DNA from 4 places in the Pseudomonas sp. B21128 genome. Region 3 is predicted to be linked to each of the others. Evidence: predicted binding sites of a transcription regulator. Region 3 holds the regulator's gene; each other region holds the start of a gene.
The links. Region 3 encodes FliA, which starts transcription of late flagellar genes. Its sites were predicted from a motif close to CTAAAGTTTNNNNNNNNNNNGCCGNTAA; they were not measured.
Positions count from the first base shown of each region.

Region 1: AB4P91_RS06580 (methyl-accepting chemotaxis protein) is a predicted target of FliA. The motif match lies at 1,981-2,008, and genes of this name have one in related genera.
Region 2: motA (flagellar motor stator protein MotA) is a predicted target of FliA. The motif match lies at 2,501-2,528, and genes of this name have one in related genera.
Region 4: flgM (flagellar biosynthesis anti-sigma factor FlgM) is a predicted target of FliA. The motif match lies at 1,622-1,649, and genes of this name have one in related genera.

Region 1 covers NZ_CP162590.1:1,502,821-1,507,069, reverse strand. The annotation lists gene AB4P91_RS06580 (methyl-accepting chemotaxis protein) at 1-1,872, opposite strand, end outside; gene AB4P91_RS06575 (LysR substrate-binding domain-containing protein) at 2,059-2,979, opposite strand; gene AB4P91_RS06570 (NorM family multidrug efflux MATE transporter) at 3,137-4,249, shown strand, end outside.
Region 2 covers NZ_CP162590.1:642,703-646,951, reverse strand. The annotation lists gene asd (archaetidylserine decarboxylase) at 1-15, opposite strand, end outside; gene rhdA (thiosulfate sulfurtransferase) at 34-849, opposite strand; gene AB4P91_RS02820 (HDOD domain-containing protein) at 892-2,430, opposite strand; gene motA (flagellar motor stator protein MotA) at 2,597-3,448, shown strand; gene motB (flagellar motor protein MotB) at 3,452-4,249, shown strand, end outside.
Region 3 covers NZ_CP162590.1:5,511,687-5,515,935, reverse strand. The annotation lists gene flhF (flagellar biosynthesis protein FlhF) at 1-864, shown strand, start outside; gene fleN (flagellar synthesis regulator FleN) at 981-1,811, shown strand; gene fliA (RNA polymerase sigma factor FliA) at 1,808-2,548, shown strand; gene AB4P91_RS24880 (chemotaxis response regulator CheY) at 2,716-3,087, shown strand; gene AB4P91_RS24875 (protein phosphatase CheZ) at 3,110-3,898, shown strand; gene AB4P91_RS24870 (chemotaxis protein CheA) at 3,936-4,249, shown strand, end outside.
Region 4 covers NZ_CP162590.1:2,906,738-2,910,986, reverse strand. The annotation lists gene AB4P91_RS12915 (chemotaxis protein CheV) at 1-680, opposite strand, end outside; gene flgA (flagellar basal body P-ring formation chaperone FlgA) at 762-1,523, shown strand; gene flgM (flagellar biosynthesis anti-sigma factor FlgM) at 1,685-2,011, shown strand; gene AB4P91_RS12900 (flagella synthesis protein FlgN) at 2,060-2,527, shown strand; gene AB4P91_RS12895 (flagellar brake protein) at 2,620-3,366, shown strand; gene AB4P91_RS12890 (MFS transporter) at 3,432-4,249, opposite strand, start outside.

The DNA of each region.
Region 1 (4,249 bases), 2.0 Mb from region 3:
CAACGCAATGCTCTGCAAGTTGCTGCTCAACAACGTCGCGGTACTGCTCTGCTCCTGAGTCGCCGTCGTGATGGCCGCAAACTGCTGCCCCGCCGAGCGGCTTTGCTCATCGATGCGCGCCAGTGCCGAGGCAACGTTGGCGTTACGCGACAAGCCTTCCTGCATCAGCACGTTGCCCTGCTCCATGGTGCTGATCGCGTTGCCGGTTTCCTGCTGGATGCTGTGGATCATGCTGGAAATTTCATCCGTCGCCTGACGGGTGCGCGAGGCCAGGCTGCGCACTTCATCAGCCACCACGGCAAAGCCGCGCCCTTGTTCACCGGCACGGGCCGCTTCAATCGCAGCGTTGAGCGCCAGCAGGTTCGTCTGTTCGGCAATCGAGGTAATCACGCCAACGATGCCGCCAATTTCCTGCGAGCGCTGACCGAGAGTGTTGATCACTGTTGCGGTACTGTTCAGAGCGCCAGCAATCTGCTCCAGAGAAGACGAAGCTTCTTCCATCGAGCTGCGGCCGATCTGCGTTTGCTGAGCGTTTTCCTGTGCCAGGCGCTGGGTCGACCCCATGTTGTCGGCAATATCCAGCGACGTTGCGCTGAACTCTTCAACCGCGCCGGCCATGCTGGTGATCTCGCCGGATTGTTGCTCCATGCCTTCGTACGCGCCGCCGGACAATCCGGACAGCGCCTGGGCACGGCTGTTGACCTCTTCCGAGGCGCGGCGGATGTGCTCGACCATGGTCGACAGTGCTTGGCTCATTTGATTGAAAGCGCGGGACAGTTGACCGATTTCATCGTTGCTCGACACGTTCAGCCGCACGCTCAGATCACCAGCGCCCAAGGCCTCGGCCTGACGCACCAGGTCACCCAACGGCGCCAATTTGCTGCGCAGCAACCAAACCACAGAGCCAACCGCCAGCAGCATCGCCAGCAAACTGCCAATGGCCAATTGCGTGCCTACACTCCAGGTCACCGCACGAATTTCGGCTTTCGGCATGCTCGCCACCACCGACCACGGTCCGTCCTCGAAAGGTACGGCAACGCTGTAGAAGTCTTCGGACGAGTCACTCCAGAACTGACCCTTTCCTGGCGCTTTCACCAGGCCGTTGATGACCGGAGCAGCTTTATCCAGCGCATCGACGCCAGCGATCGGCACCAGCCATTTGTTCTGTTCATCGAGCAACGCCAGAGAACCGGTCTGACCGATACGGAAGCGCTTGAGGTTGGCGAACTGCGCATTTTGCGCATCGGTGTAATCAAAACCTACGTACAAAACGGCGATGACCTTGCCGCTGCCGTCGCGCACCGGAGTGTATTGCGACATGTAGTAGCGCTCGAACAGCAGAGAACGACCGACGTAGCTCTGGCCTGCCATCAAACGTGCGTACGCCGGGTTGGCATGGTCAAGCACTGTGCCGATGGCGCGGCTGCCGTCCTGCTTGCTGACGTTGGTACTGACGCGAATGAAGTCCTCGCCACTGCGCACGAACAACGTGGCCACGCCGGCGGTCATCTGCTTGAACTCGTCGACTAGCTTGAAGTTGTTGTTCAACACTTCATCGCCCAGGTGCAAGCCCGGCGTCTGCGTGCCGGCCACGGTTACGGGCTCATCCGGGTGAATGCTCAGACCACTGCCAAAACGCTTTTCAAACAATCCGCTCAGACGCAGCGTGCTTTCACGCAACGTACCGTGGAAGGTGCTGAGTTGGTCGGCCAGCAGCCGAGCCTCACTGGCCAAATGCTCTTCACGGGTGGCGAGGTTGGCAGTATCCAGCGAACGCAGAGCAAAAACTGTACTGCCGCTGATGACAATCGCCAGTATCACAGCGAGCGCGAGGCCCAGCTGTGAGGCGATCCGAGCGCGAGGTTGAGACATGGACAGCTCCTGGCCGAGCTACCGGATCCTCCTTGATCGCAGCCATGCTCGGAAATTTTTTAATAATGGGGTGAATCGTGAAACCGGCACGACAGTTCCACCTGCTCGTAGTCGGCGGTAAAACCGAATACTTGAGCGAAAAGCGGGGATATGGCGTAAGGCCGCTATTGTCGCGGCTCTAACGTTTCAGCTCAAGCGCGCAACCGCCGGCAGTTCCATGGCACGGACCTCGCCTTGCAGGAAGTCGCTGAGACGACGCAAACGTTCACCTCCCGGACGGGTTTTGGGCCACACCAGGTAATAATTCAGGCCACTGGCAACAGCCGTAGGCCACGGCAGGCTCAAGCGGCCTTGCGCCACATCTTCAGCCACCATCAACAAATCGCCCATCGACACACCGTAACCCCGCGCCGCAGCGATCATCCCCAACTCCAGCGTATCGAACACCTGCCCGCCCTTGAGCGACACGTGATCGGCCAACCCCATGTGCTCCAGCCAACTGCGCCAATCGCGGCGATCCGGGGTCGGATGGAGCAACTCGGCAGCAGCCAGTCGGGCCACATCCCAAGGTTGATCGTGCAGCAGAGTGGGCGCGCCAACGGGGATCAGTTCCTCGGGAAACAACAGACTGGCCTCCCAGTCCGGCGGAAAATGGCCGTCGCTCAGCAACACCGCGCAATCGAACGGCTCATCGTTGAAGTCCACCGAGTCGATGTCCATCCACGCACTGGTCAACTGCACCTCGTTGCCCGGCTGCAAATGCCGGAAGCGACTCAGGCGCGCCAGCAACCAGCGCATGGTCAGGGTCGACGGTGCCTTCATGCGCAGGATGTCGTCCTCGGCGCGCAAGGTATTGCAGGCGCGCTCCAGCGCCGTGAACCCGTCGCGGATGCCCGGCAACAGCAGGCGTGCCGCTTCGGTCAGTTGCAAATGGCGTCCGCTGCGGTGAAACAGTCGACAGGCGAAATGATCCTCAAGCGTTCGAATATGCCGACTCACCGCACTCTGGGTGATGGATAGTTCCTCGGCCGCACGGGTAAACGAGCTATGTCGCGCTGCCGCTTCAAATGCGCGCAGGGCATACAACGGAGGAAGTCGACGGGACATGCACAAAGCTCCTGTAGCGGGATGCGGCCAACTTAGCAGAATTCTTTCATGATGAGTTTTAATCATGCCAGCCATCCTTTTTATCCCTTTGTGCAATCCCTTCCAAGCGCCGAGAATCGACGTTCTCTTGTTCCCCTATTGATGGCGGGTGATGACCATGCAGCATCCTGTGCGTACTGAACTCTGGGCCATCCTGCGGCTGGCGGGGCCGTTGATTGCCTCGCAGTTGGCGCACATGTTGATGGTGCTGACCGACACCTTGATGATGGCGCGCCTGAGCCCTGAGGCGCTGGCCGGCGGCGGCCTGGGCGCAGCGACTTACTCGTTCGTGTCGATTTTCTGCATTGGCGTGATAGCGGCGGTCGGCACGCTGGTGGCGATCCGCAAGGGCGCGGGCGACATTATTGGCGCCGCACGCCTGACCCAGGCCGGGTTGTGGCTGGCGTGGCTGATGGCGCTCGGTGCCGGACTGCTGTTATGGAACCTGAAACCGGTGTTGCTGCTGTTCGGCCAGACTGAAACCAACGTCAACGCCGCCGGGCAATTCCTGATTGCCCTGCCGTTCGCCCTGCCCGGCTACCTGAGTTTCATGGCCCTGCGCGGCTTCACCAGTGCCATTGGCCGGGCGACGCCGGTCATGGTCATCAGCCTGGTCGGCACAGTGGCGAACTTCCTGCTTAATTACGCGCTGATCACCGGCATGTTCGGCCTGCCGAAACTGGGCTTGATGGGCATCGGTCTGGTCACGGCGATCGTTGCCAACTGCATGGCACTGGCCCTGGCGTGGCACATTCATCGGCATCCGGCGTACGACGCTTATCCATTGCGCGCAGGGTTGTCGCGGCCAAACCGGCAGTACCTCAAGGAGCTGTGGCGCCTCGGCCTGCCAATTGGCGGCACCTACGCGGTGGAAGTCGGGCTGTTCGCCTTCGCCGCGCTGTGCATGGGCACCATGGGCAGCACGCAACTGGGCGCGCATCAGATTGCTTTGCAGATCGTGTCGGTGGCATTCATGGTGCCGGCGGGGATGTCATACGCCATCACCATGCGTGTCGGTCAGCATTACGGTGCTGGGCAATTGGTCGCTGCGCGAATGTCCGGGCGAGTCGGGATCGTGTTCGGCGCGGTGGCGATGCTGGGTTTTGCGATGGTGTTCTGGCTGCTGCCGAATCAGTTGATCGGCCTGTTTCTCGACCATAACGATCCGGCGTTTGCCGAGGTGATCCAATTGGCCGTGAGCCTGCTGGCGGTAGCGGCATGGTTCGAGCTG
Region 2 (4,249 bases), 1.2 Mb from region 3:
CAGACGCTCTTTCATTAGTTGTCCTTAAAAACCTTAAATCTCGACTGGCGTGTCAGGGTGGTTGCCCCATTCGCCCCAGGAACCGGCGTAGCCTTTGACCCGCGGATAACCGAGGGACTTGGCCACCAGATAGGTGAAGCCCGACCGGTGATGGGTCTGGCAGTGGGTAATGATTTCTTTGTCCTTGGTGATCCCCAGGTCTTCGAGGATCTGCGGCATGTCAGTGCGAATGCGCAACTGCCGCGCCTTGTCCATGCCGGCAGTCCACTCGAAATTGACCGCGCCGGGAATATGGCCTGCCTTGGCAGCCAAAACCTTCTCGCCGGAATACTCCAGCGGCCCGCGTGCATCCCAGATCGCCAGATCGGCAGCGCCGAGGCGGCTTTGCAGGTATTCGCGAGTGGCGGTCGGCTCTTCATGCAGGGTCAGGGCGACCGGGCCGCCGACGGCGGGTGGCACCTGGATCGACATCGGCGAACCTTCCGCCAGCCAGGCCGGCAGACCGCCATCAATATAGTGGTACTTGTCGTGTCCGATCACGTCGAGCAGCCAGATGAAGCGCCCGGCCCAGCCACCGCCCTCGTCGTCATAGACCACGTAGACCGCGTCCTTGCGGTGGCCCAGCTCACCGAACAGCGCTTCCAGATCGGCTTTCCCCGGCAGCAGCCCCGGCGCCGGCGGGTGGCCGAGCTGGGTGCGTTTCGGGTCGACAAAGCGTGCGCCGGGCAGATGACCCTCGGCATAGCGGGCGGGACTGGTCAGGTCCACCAGGATGAGTTCGCTGGCATCGAGGCGAGGGAGCAGGTCGCTCGGTTCGATAACGAGCGGCAAGCCAGAGAAGTCAGACATGTGAGGTCTCCAGAGCACAAAGGGGGGGATTGTAGCGCAGCCTCACCGGCCACGGCTGCTAAAGCTGTGCAGGGCTTTTTCGATGCACTGCGCGGTTTTGCCAAAGGCTTGCACGGTGATGTCGGCGAACGGCCCGCCGCCCTGATCGGCGACGACGATCATGATCACCCGGCCGTTATTGACCAGTGAACGCAGGAACAGATGCTCGCCACGAAACAGCGTGCGCAGGCCCGGCGGCAGCAGTGCGGAGAATTGCGCGTTGTTCTCTGGATTGATCCGCACCTGTGCCTGCTGCGCGAGCAACCGTTGCAGGACTTTGCTCTGGCTGACGACAAAATTCAGCGCGGCAGCCTCTTTCGGCAGGCCAACCGTTTGGTGCACGCGCAGATTGGACTGCGTGCGATCAGCCATCAGGATCATCACCCGCCGCATGCCGCTGGCCACCAGTGCATCGCGCGCGGCGACGGTCAGGCTCATGGCATTGGTGAAGCGACTCGGTTCGGCCAACAGTTCGGCGCATTGCCGGCGCCACTGGGTCAAATCTTCGGCATTGGGCGCCGCAGCAGGCAGCATGCCAGCGGGCAAGCGACGCGTACCCCACGGCCACAGCAACGAAACTGCCGGGTGCCACAGATCAGGCATCGCATGCTGGCGCGCACTGTTGGCGGCTTGCTGGTGCAGTTGTTGTTGCACCTCGTCCATCGAAATCTGTAGATAAAGACTGGTCAGGTACTGCCAGCGCTCACTGTGCGGGCTGTCCCACGCCTGCTGCGCCGACAGCGCCAGGCCGTTGGCCAGCAACACGGTATTGGCTGGCTGATTGAGCCAGCGGCGCAGAGTCGGATCATCGTCCAGACGGTTTTGCTGGCGCAGCGGATGCTCGCTGTCGCGCGCGATGCGCAGCACTTTGACCAGTTCGCGTTGCTCGCTGAGCAACAATCTATAGCCCTGTTGCACCCAGATCGGCAGATGCCAGACGGTGACCAATGCTTCAGCAATTTTCAGCAGACGCACGCCAAACAATTGCTTCTCGACAGTGCGCGCCGATTCACCCTTGTGGATAACGCGCAGCTCCCACTCTTCAAGTAATTGCGGATAAGTCAGCGCCAGCGGCCACAGCGGCGAGAGGAACAGCAGACTGCCCCAATGAATGTCCTGCCACAGCCGCGCCAGGCGACTGGCAAAAAAACCGTTGGCCTGTTGCGTGGCGTGCTGGCTGATCATTTGCAGTTGGCGCAGGGCCTTGGGGATCTGCATCTGCGCAACGGCGGGCAGGCGCGCGAGCAATTCTTCGGTGCGGGCGAGGCCGAGTCGATTGATCGCCACTTCCAGATTTTCTGCCGGCGTGGCCATGTTGCCGTGGGTGTGACGATTGGCCTCACGGATGATGCTCAAGGCCAGCGCCGGGCTGTCCTGCATCAGGTCGGCAATGTCGCGAAGCGAGCTGCGATTGTCGCGGATCGCGCGGCAGACCTTGTCGTGCGCCTCCTGCGGTACGGGCAGCAGGACGCTGTCGAGCAGTTTTACCCAGCCCTCGAGTGTGGTCGGTTGTGCGTGTGGGACGTTCGTTTCATTAGCCATGTCTGGACGAGATCTTCACTGACTGTAGACGCGCCCGGCATGGGCTAAATTGGCTTTTCGCCTGAACTGGCTATAGTCTGGCGCAGTTTTGCCGATAAGTAGAAGAAGAGATTTTTTAACTTCCGAATATGACCTTGAACCCGACTTAAATAAGTACTTTCTACCTATGGCTAAAATTATCGGCATCATCGTCGTATTCGCGAGCGTGCTCGGCGGATACGTGCTCTCCCACGGCAAAATTGCGGCCCTGATCCAGCCTTTCGAGGTGTTGATCATCGGCGGTGCTGCACTGGGCGCTTTTCTCCAGGCCAACCCCAGCTATATGACGATGCACGTGCTCAAGAAATCCCTGAGCATGTTCAGTTCGCGTTTCACCCACACGTTCTATCTGGAAGTGCTGGGGCTGATCTACGAGATCCTCAACAAGAGCCGCCGCGAAGGCATGATGGCCATCGAGGGCGACATCGAAGATGCCGCCGCGAGCCCGATCTTCGCCAAGTACCCGGCGGTGCTTAAAGATGAACGCATGACCGCGTTTATCTGCGACTACCTGCGCATCATGTCCTCCGGCAACATGGCTCCGCACGAGCTGGAAGGCCTGTTCGACATGGAGCTGTACAGCCTCAAGGAAGACCTCGAGCACCCATCTCACGCGGTGAACGGCATTGCCGACGCCATGCCGGGTTTCGGTATCGTTGCGGCGGTACTCGGTATCGTGGTGACCATGGCCTCCCTGGGTGAAGGCGATCAGAAATCCATCGGCCTGCACGTTGGTGCCGCACTGGTCGGTACCTTCTTCGGTATTCTGGCGGCGTACGGTTTCTTCGGTCCGTTGGCGCATTCCCTGGCCCACGATGCCAAGGAAGAGCTCAACGTCTACGAAGCCATCAAGGCCTCGCTGGTGGCTTCGGCTTCCGGCATGCCGCCATCGCTGGCGGTCGAGTTCGGTCGCAAGGTTCTGTACCCGGCGCACCGTCCAAGCTTTGCCGAGCTGGAACAAGCGGTTCGCGGTCGATAAGTCATGGAAAATAATCAGCCGATTATCATCAAGCGCGTCAAGCGCATAGCCGGCGGGCATCACGGCGGGGCGTGGAAAATCGCCTTCGCCGACTTCGCGACGGCAATGATGGCGTTCTTCCTGGTGCTGTGGCTGTTGTCCACTGCAACGCCGGAACAGAAGATCGCCATCGCCGGTTACTTCAAGGACCCGGTCGGCTTCTCCGAAAGCGGTACGCCGTACATCATCGATCTGGGCGGTACGCCGACGCTGGCGCCGGAAAACACCCTCAACCCCGAGGTGAAGTCTCAGCCGCAACCGGACAAGGTCACCGTCGACACCGAACAAGTCGAAGGCATGGCCGAAATGGTCGAGAAAGAACGCCTGGAACTGTTACTGCAGGAACTGCAGAACAAGGTCGACGAGAACCCGCAGCTGCAGAAATTCAAGGACCAGATCCTCTTCGAGATCACGCCGAACGGCTTGCGCATCCAGATCATGGACGCCGAGAACCGGCCGATGTTCGACTCGGGTTCCGCGCGCCTGAAACCTTATTTCGAAGACATCCTGCTGGCCATGGCCGACACCATCAAAGCGGTGCCGAACAAGATCAGCATCAGCGGCCACACCGACGCCAAGCCGTATATCGGTAGCGGCGACTACGGCAACTGGGAGCTCTCAGCCAACCGAGCCAACGCTGCACGGCGTGCGCTGATCGCCGGCAGTTATCCAGACGCGCAAGTGGCGCGGGTGGTGGGTTACGCCTCGTCGGCGTTGTTCGACAAGGAAAAACCGTTCAACCCGATCAACCGTCGCATCGAC
Region 3 (4,249 bases):
TGGAATCAGCTGCAGGGCAGCCGCCCGGCGCAAGCCAACCTGTATCGCCGTCTGCAACGGATCGGCCTGTCCGGCCCGTTGTCGCGCGACCTGCTGGCGATGGTCACGGATATCGAAGAACCTCGTCAGGCCTGGCGCATGCTGCTGGCGCATCTGGCGCGGATGATTGCCGTACCGGAGGTCGAGCCGCTGGAAGAGGGGGGTGTGATTGCCATGGTCGGCCCTGCCGGCATGGGCAAGACCACCACGCTTGCCAAGCTTGCTGCCCGCTACGTGCTCAAGTACGGCGCGCAGAATGTCGCGCTGGTGAGCATGGACAGCTTCCGCATCGGCGCTCAGGAACAACTGAAGACCCTGGGCCGGATCCTCAACGTGCCGGTAACGCACGTCGATCCGGGGCAGTCGCTGGTACAGGCCCTGGACCCGCTGCTGCGCAAACGCGTGGTGCTGATCGATACCGCCGGCCTGCAGGCCAGCGATCCGGCACTGCGTATGCAGCTCGAAAGTCTGGCCGGGCGTGGCATCCGTTCAAAAAATTATCTCGTGCTGGCAACCACCAGCCAGAAACAGGTTCTAACCGCCGCTTATCACAGTTACAAGCGTTGCGGGCTCTCCGGGTGCATCCTGACTAAACTGGATGAAACGGCTAGCCTTGGCGAAGTGTTGAGCCTGGCGATCAGTCATGAATTGCCGGTCGCGTATCTGACCGATGGCCCACGGATTCCGGATGATTTGCATCTGCCGCGCCGTCATCAACTGGTCAGCCGCGCCGTCAGCGTGCAAATGCAGGAAGAACCCAGCGAAGAAGCCATGGCTGACATGTTCGCTGATATCTATCACAGCCCGACCAAGCAGGTAGGCTGAGGTAATCATGAACAGTTTTTGTACCTACATCGATGGTCTGCCATGCATTGTTCCGTTTGTGAACGCGCAGCCAGTAATGTGGCCTCCGTCTATGCAAGACAAGGTAAAGAAATAACATGGGCAGCATGCATCCCGTACAGGTTATCGCGGTGACCGGCGGCAAAGGTGGCGTCGGCAAGACTAACGTGTCAGTGAACTTGTCTCTTGCGCTGGCAGAGCTTGGCCGTCGGGTCATGCTGCTGGACGCCGATCTGGGACTGGCGAACGTCGACGTTCTGTTGGGCCTGACGCCCAAACGCACCTTGGCCGACGTGATCGAAGGCCGCTGCGAATTGCGCGACGTGCTGTTGCAAGGCCCGGGCGGAATTCGCATCGTGCCGGCTGCGTCGGGCACTCAGAGCATGGTGCATCTGAGCCCGGCTCAGCATGCCGGTCTGATTCAGGCGTTCAGCGACATCGGCGACAATCTCGACGTCCTGGTGATCGACACCGCTGCGGGCATTGGTGACTCGGTAGTCAGTTTCGTACGCGCCGCGCAAGAAGTGTTGCTGGTGGTCTGCGACGAGCCGACTTCGATCACCGACGCTTACGCGCTGATCAAGTTGCTCAACCGCGATTACGGCATGAACCGCTTCCGCGTTCTGGCCAACATGGCGCAGAGCCCGCAGGAAGGGCGCAACCTGTTCGCCAAGTTGACCAAGGTCACGGATCGCTTTCTTGACGTGGCCCTACAATACGTCGGCGCCGTGCCTTACGACGAAAGCGTACGCAAGGCCGTGCAGAAACAACGTGCGGTCTATGAAGCCTTCCCCCGTTCCAAGTGCGCACTGGCGTTCAAGGCAATCGCACAGAAGGTCGATACCTGGCCGCTGCCTGCCAACCCGCGCGGCCACCTTGAATTCTTCGTCGAGCGTCTCGTGCAGCAAACGGCAGGGCCTGTCATATGACCGCAAGCGGTATGAACTACTACAAGAAGTCGGCACGTGATGCGCAGTACGAGTTGATCGAGCGTTACGCGCCACTGGTCAAACGTATTGCCTACCACTTGCTGGCACGGTTGCCGGCGAGTGTGCAGGTCGAGGATCTGATCCAGGCCGGAATGATCGGCCTGCTCGAAGTCTCGACCAAATATGACGCCAGCAAAGGCGCCAGTTTCGAAACGTACGCGGGCATTCGAATCCGCGGCGCGATGCTCGACGAAGTGCGCAAAGGGGACTGGGCGCCACGCTCGGTTCACCGCAATACCCGTATGGTCAGCGACGCAATTCGCTCGATTGAAGCTAAAACCGGCCGTGATGCTAAAGATCACGAAGTTGCGGCCGAACTCCAATTGAGTCTCGACGATTATTACGGGATTTTGAATGACACCCTGGGCAGCCGCTTGTTCAGTTTCGACGACCTGTTGCAGGACGGCGAACACGAAGGGCTGCACGAGGATGGCGCGAGTGCTCATCTTGAGCCGTCACGCGATCTGGAAGATGAACGCTTCCAGGCAGCGCTGGCGGACGCGATTGCCAATTTGCCGGAGCGTGAGCGACTGGTGTTGGCGCTGTACTACGACGAAGAGCTGAACCTCAAGGAGATCGGTGAAGTCCTTGGCGTCAGTGAATCGCGGGTCAGCCAGTTACACAGCCAGTGCGCGGCCCGTTTGCGGGGGCGTTTGGGGGAGTGGCGAGCGCGCTGAAGGCAGTGTGGGGACACTGCGAACGAGGCTGGTGCGGTGATGAACGGCACCGGTCTTGCTCTGTTGTGCTCCAGACAGTCTTTGAGTGTTACGCCGGATTGAATGAAATGGCGCGTCCAGGTGCTGGGCGCGTTTAAGACTGCTTGGAGGTCGAATTGGACAAGAACATGAAAATCCTCATCGTTGATGACTTCTCAACGATGCGGCGGATCATCAAGAACCTGCTGCGCGATCTGGGGTTCACCAACACCGTCGAGGCTGACGATGGCATTACCGCCATTCCGGTTCTCAACAGCGGCAGCATCGACTTTCTGGTAACGGACTGGAACATGCCGGGCATGACCGGTATCGACCTGCTGCGTCACGTGCGCGCCGATGAAAAACTCAAGCACCTGCCAGTGCTGATGGTGACCGCTGAAGCCAAGCGCGAACAGATCATTGAAGCAGCCCAGGCCGGTGTAAACGGCTATGTGGTGAAACCCTTCACGGCCCAGGCGTTGAAAGACAAGATCGAGAAGATTTTCGAACGCATCGGTTGAGAAACTGCGCCACGGGGGAGCTATGGACCACAACGAATCTTCACAGGGCGATTTTGAATCGACCCTGAAAAAACATGCGGTCGAACTGGTCGAAAGCCTTGAAAAGGGCAGGTTCGGCGACGCTGTGCAATTGATCCATGAGCTCAATCAGACCCGTGACCGTGGCCTGTACCAGGAAGTTGGCAAGCTCACACGTGAACTGCACAGTGCGATCGTCAATTTCCAGATTGATCCGAACATGCCGCAGGCCGAGGAAGTGTCGCAAATTACCGACGCCACCGAACGCCTGGGCTATGTGGTCAAGCTGACGGAAGCCGCGGCCAACCGCACCATGGATCTGGTGGAAAGCGCCACGCCGGTGGTCAATGGTCTGGCTGAAGAAGCCCAGGCCTTGAGTACCGATTGGGGTCGTTTCATGCGTCGTGAGGTCGGGGCTGAAGAGTTCCGCGAACTGGCGCGCCGGGTCGACGGTTTTCTGTCACGCAGCAGCACGGGCAACCGTGCGGTGTCGAGCAATCTGAACGACATCCTGCTGGCTCAGGATTATCAGGACCTCACCGGTCAGGTCATCAAGCGTGTGACCCAACTGGTCACCGAAGTCGAAAGCAATTTGCTCAAACTCGTGCTCATGGCCAGTCAGGTGGACCGCTTTGCGGGCATCGAACATGACCGTACGGCGATGCTCGCTGAAAAAGATCCACAAAAACATCTCTCGCAGGGTGAAGGTCCGCAGATTCATGCCGATAAACGAGAAGACGTTGTGTCCGGTCAGGACGATGTGGACGATTTGCTATCCAGCCTTGGATTTTGAAGTTTAGGTTTTTAGACCTGTTAGGAGCACCCCCTTAATGAGCTTCGGCGCCGATGAAGAGATCCTTCAGGATTTCCTGGTTGAGGCCGGCGAGATTCTTGAGCAACTGTCAGAACAATTGGTCGAGCTGGAAAGCCGCCCGGATGATGCTGATCTGCTCAACGCAATTTTTCGCGGTTTCCACACTGTAAAAGGGGGCGCCGGCTTCCTTCAGCTCAATGAGCTGGTTGAGTGCTGTCACATCGCCGAAAACGTGTTCGACATCCTGCGCAAGGGTGAGCGTCGCGTTGATTCAGAACTGATGGACGTTGTGCTCGAAGCACTGGACGCGGTGAACGGCATGTTCACCGA
Region 4 (4,249 bases), 2.6 Mb from region 3:
TTCTTGCCCTCGTCGACCAGCTTGCGCAGGTAATCCAGCGCCTGCTTGCCGTCGTTCAACGCCACGACTTCAACGCCGACCGTCTGTAGACACCGCGAGACCTGCTTGCGTGCCACCGACGAGTCATCGACTGTCAGCACCCGCAGCGACAATGCTTTGGTCTGGGTCTCGACATCGACCACGCCGACCGAAATCGCTTCCGGCGTCGGTGCGACTTCCGCCAGCACTTTCTCGACGTCGATGATTTCGACTAACTGATTGTCCACCCGAGTCACAGCGGTCAGGTAATGATCGCGACCCGTGCCCTTGGGCGGCGGATGAATCTCTTCCCAGTTCATGTTGACGATGCGCTCCACCGAGCGGACCAGGAAACCCTGGGTCTTGGTGTTGTACTCCGTGATGATCACGAACGGGTTTTTCTTGTCTTTCAACGCACCGGAGCCGGTCGCCATTGCCAGATCAAGGATCGGAATGGTCGCCCCCCGAATACTTGCCACCCCGCACACGACAGGACTGGACTTGGGCATCAACGTCAGCGAAGGGCATTGCAGCACTTCCCGAACCTTGAACACGTTGATCCCGTAGAGCTGCTGACCGTCGAGACGGAACAACAACAGCTCCAGGCGATTCTGCCCTACCAGTTGCGTGCGCTGGTTCACCGAATCCATTACACCAGCCATGCCAGACTCCTAAACCAACGCCAAGTGTTGTTGCGACGCACATTCATTGCTAAACGGCACGGCGCTTGCTTTTTAACTCGTATGAACGCTCAAACGACATTTTTCCGACGCCTGACATCTTCCCTCCGCAGAGGGCTTTGCGCGGTGTCCGCCATTTACTGCTGTTTCGCTGGCAGCCCTGTCATTGCTGATGCGGTTACCCTGCCTGACATGCTTATCGGCGTCACTCAGGGCTTTCTTGAGTTCACCGTAGAAGACTATCTGGCAACCAGTCAAACGGAAGGCCGCTACGAAATCGAAGTGAACCAGCTGGATCCCCGCATGCGCATGCCTATGTGCGACAAGGAATTGACAGCCTCGCTGGAGAGTCCGGCACGTCCTTTGGGGCGGGTAACGGTCAAGATTCGCTGTGAGGGCGCGTCCCCCTGGACCGTGTTCGTACCCGCTCAAGTCCGCCTGTTTCGCGAGATTGTGACCACTACCCGGCCACTCAAGCGCGCCGGAATTATCGAGCCTCAGGACGTGACATTGCGCGAGCGCGATGTCAGCACAATCAACCAGGGTTTTTTGACGTCGGTAGACGAAGCGATCGGGCAGAAATTAACCCGACCAACGGTAGCCGATCAGGTCATTACCCTGGTGCATCTGGAACAGGCGGAAGTTGTGCGCAAAGGCGATCACGTGGTCATCATCGCCCGCAGCGGCACACTCGCCGTGCGCATGCCCGGTGAAGCCCTGGCCAATGGCGGCTTGAGAGAACAGATCCGGGTGAAAAACCTCAACTCGCAACGGGTCATCAAGGCGCAAGTCACCGCGCCGGGCCAAGTGGAAGTCGCCATGTAGAAGCCCTCGTGAGAAAACTGGCGCGGACCTCGTCGCTTCCCTAAACTGTGCCGCAGCAGGACACGCGCCGGCGCATGCAGACTCATTCGCAAATGGGCCTAAAGTTTTCCAGGGGATAGCCGAAAACATGGCAAGCGTCCAAATTCCCAGAGGTTTTTATCATGGTCATCGATTTCAGCCGTTTGAACAGCTCCTCGTCACTTACGGGCAGTACGCGTACCAGCAACGCCAAGGAAACCGCCGAAAACGGCACCTCCGCGCCGCTGAATACCCCGGCCGAATCGGCCAGTACCGCCAAAAGCGGGGAATCGGTACACCTCAGCAATGAGGCTCAACAGTTGCAGAAGGTCACTGACAAGCTGCGCGATCAACCTGCTGTCGACAAAGCCCGTGTGGCCGAGTTGAAAGCCGCGATTGCCGATGGCAGCTATAAAGTCGACAGCAACCGTGTAGCCAGCAAACTGCTCAACTTCGAAGCCCAGCGCTAGGCCTTCGCCTGCGCCAGGCTTTTGGACGCTTAAAACCCAAGGCCCGCCATGCACGACACCAATTTACTGCAACTGATCAACGACGACTTTGCTCCAGCTCAACAATTGCTGGAGTTACTGCAAACCGAGGCCCTCGCTTTGCACGGTCGCGACATGCCCTTGCTGGAAGAAATTCTGGCGCGCAAACAGGCATTGATCATTCTGCTTGAACAGCATGGCCGCAAGCGCAGCGAAATCCTCGCCAGCCTGAACCTGCCGACTGACCGCACAGGGCTCGAGCAACTGGCCAGCCAGTCGAGCATTGGCGAGCAGTTGATGACGCAGGGCGATGCCCTCACTGACCTCATCAGCCAGTGTCAGGCAGCCAACGCCAAGAACGGCCAGTCGATCCAGATCCAGCAGGCCGCGACGTCCAATCAGTTGAAAATCCTCACCGGGGGCGAACCGCCAGCGCTGTATGACGCCAGCGGCACGTTCGCCAGACCCGTCAAGCCGCGCACCTTCAGCCAGGCGTGAGCCATTCGATGTGCCTGCACTATCAACACGCGGAACATGCTGGCAAAATGCTGGCCATTCATCGTCAAATTTTGTCTGGAGATTGAGAGAACGTGCCAAACGCCCTAAGCGCGGATGATGCTCCGCAGCCCCCTAAGGTGCTCACCACGCCACTGGAAATCTCCAGCAACCTGCGTCAACTGCAAGACAGTCACGACCCGCTGATCATCACGTTCCATGAACGCAGCCAGCGCTTTCAGAGCTACCTGATCAAAGTCGACCGCGACAGCGCCTCGATTGCCCTGGACGAAATGATCCCGCGCGACGGCGAACGCTTTCTGCTCGCCGGCGAACCGTTCAGGGTTGAAGGCTTCCATGATGGCGTACGCATTGCCTGGGAATGCAACGGTACACTGAACATCGAAGAATCCGACGGCGACCGTTTTTACACCGGCGAACTGCCGAGCGAAGTGGTTTATCACCAGCGCCGCAACGCGTTTCGCGCAGCACTGAAACTGACCGATCTGGTCAGCGTTGAACTGGGTGGCGAAAAGCTCAAGGCACCGATTCAAGGCAAGCTGCTGGATATTTCCGCCACCGGTTGCAAACTGCGCTTTGAAGGCGACATCACTGACCGGCTGCAACTGGGCCAGGTCTACGACCGTATGATCGCCCCGCCACTGTTCGGCAACCAGCCGATTTCCGTCGAACTGCGTTATCTGCACTTCGAAGAAAAACTCAATATCACCTTCGCCGGCCTGCGCTTCCACAACATCAGTGGCCAGGCCGCGCGCAACGTCGAGCGTTTCGTCTATCAGTTGCAACGTGAAGCACGGCGTTTCGACAAAGACGATATGTGAATCGGTCGCGCCAATAAAAAGGGCAGTCCTTGACGGGACTGCCCTTTTTTATGCGCGACCGATTTTCAAGGTCTGGCGCCACTGATATCCGGCGTGGGGGTGTCGCTGTCCTCATCCGGGCTTGTTGCTGGTTCAGGCGCGGGTTCTTTTTCAGGCTCTGGATCCGGCTCTGGTTCCGGCGGCACCGGATTCTGCATCTGCTCCTGCACCACCTGCTCATCCACTCGCGGATCGAGCGCAGCGACCAGCGGCGAACTCGACATGCTGTCCGGCATCGCCACGTGATGCAGCGGCGCGTCGTCGACCTGATGCAGATTGGTCACGGCTTTCGGGCGGATTCGCCACACCAGCACCAGCGCAAAAAAGCTGAAGAACGCATACAGGCTCTGGCTGCCGAGAAACTTCATCAGCACACCCGCCAGCAGTGGCCCGATACTGGCGCCAACGCCGTAAGTGACCAGCAGCATCGCCGTCAGCGACACGCGCCGATCGCCCTCGACGTGGTCGTTGGAAAACGCCACCGCCAACGGATACAGGCAGAACTGCACCAGCGAACAGAAGAAGCCGACGACGAACAGCACCTCCAGCGGCACCTGCGGCAAGATCGCCAAGGGCAAGGCCGCCACCGCAAGAAAACCGGCGAAACAACGGATCAGCAACGCGCGGTCATAACGATCAGACAGCCAGCCCAACGGCCACTGCACCAGCAGTCCGGCAAAGATGCAGCTACCCATGAACAGACCGACCTGCTCGGTCGACAGTCCCTGCTGCGACGCATACAACGGTGCCAGACCGTAAAACGCGCCGATGATCAATCCCGCACCGAGCACCGTGCTCAACGACTGCGGCACCCGCTTGATAAAGAAGCGCGGCTCCATCGGCG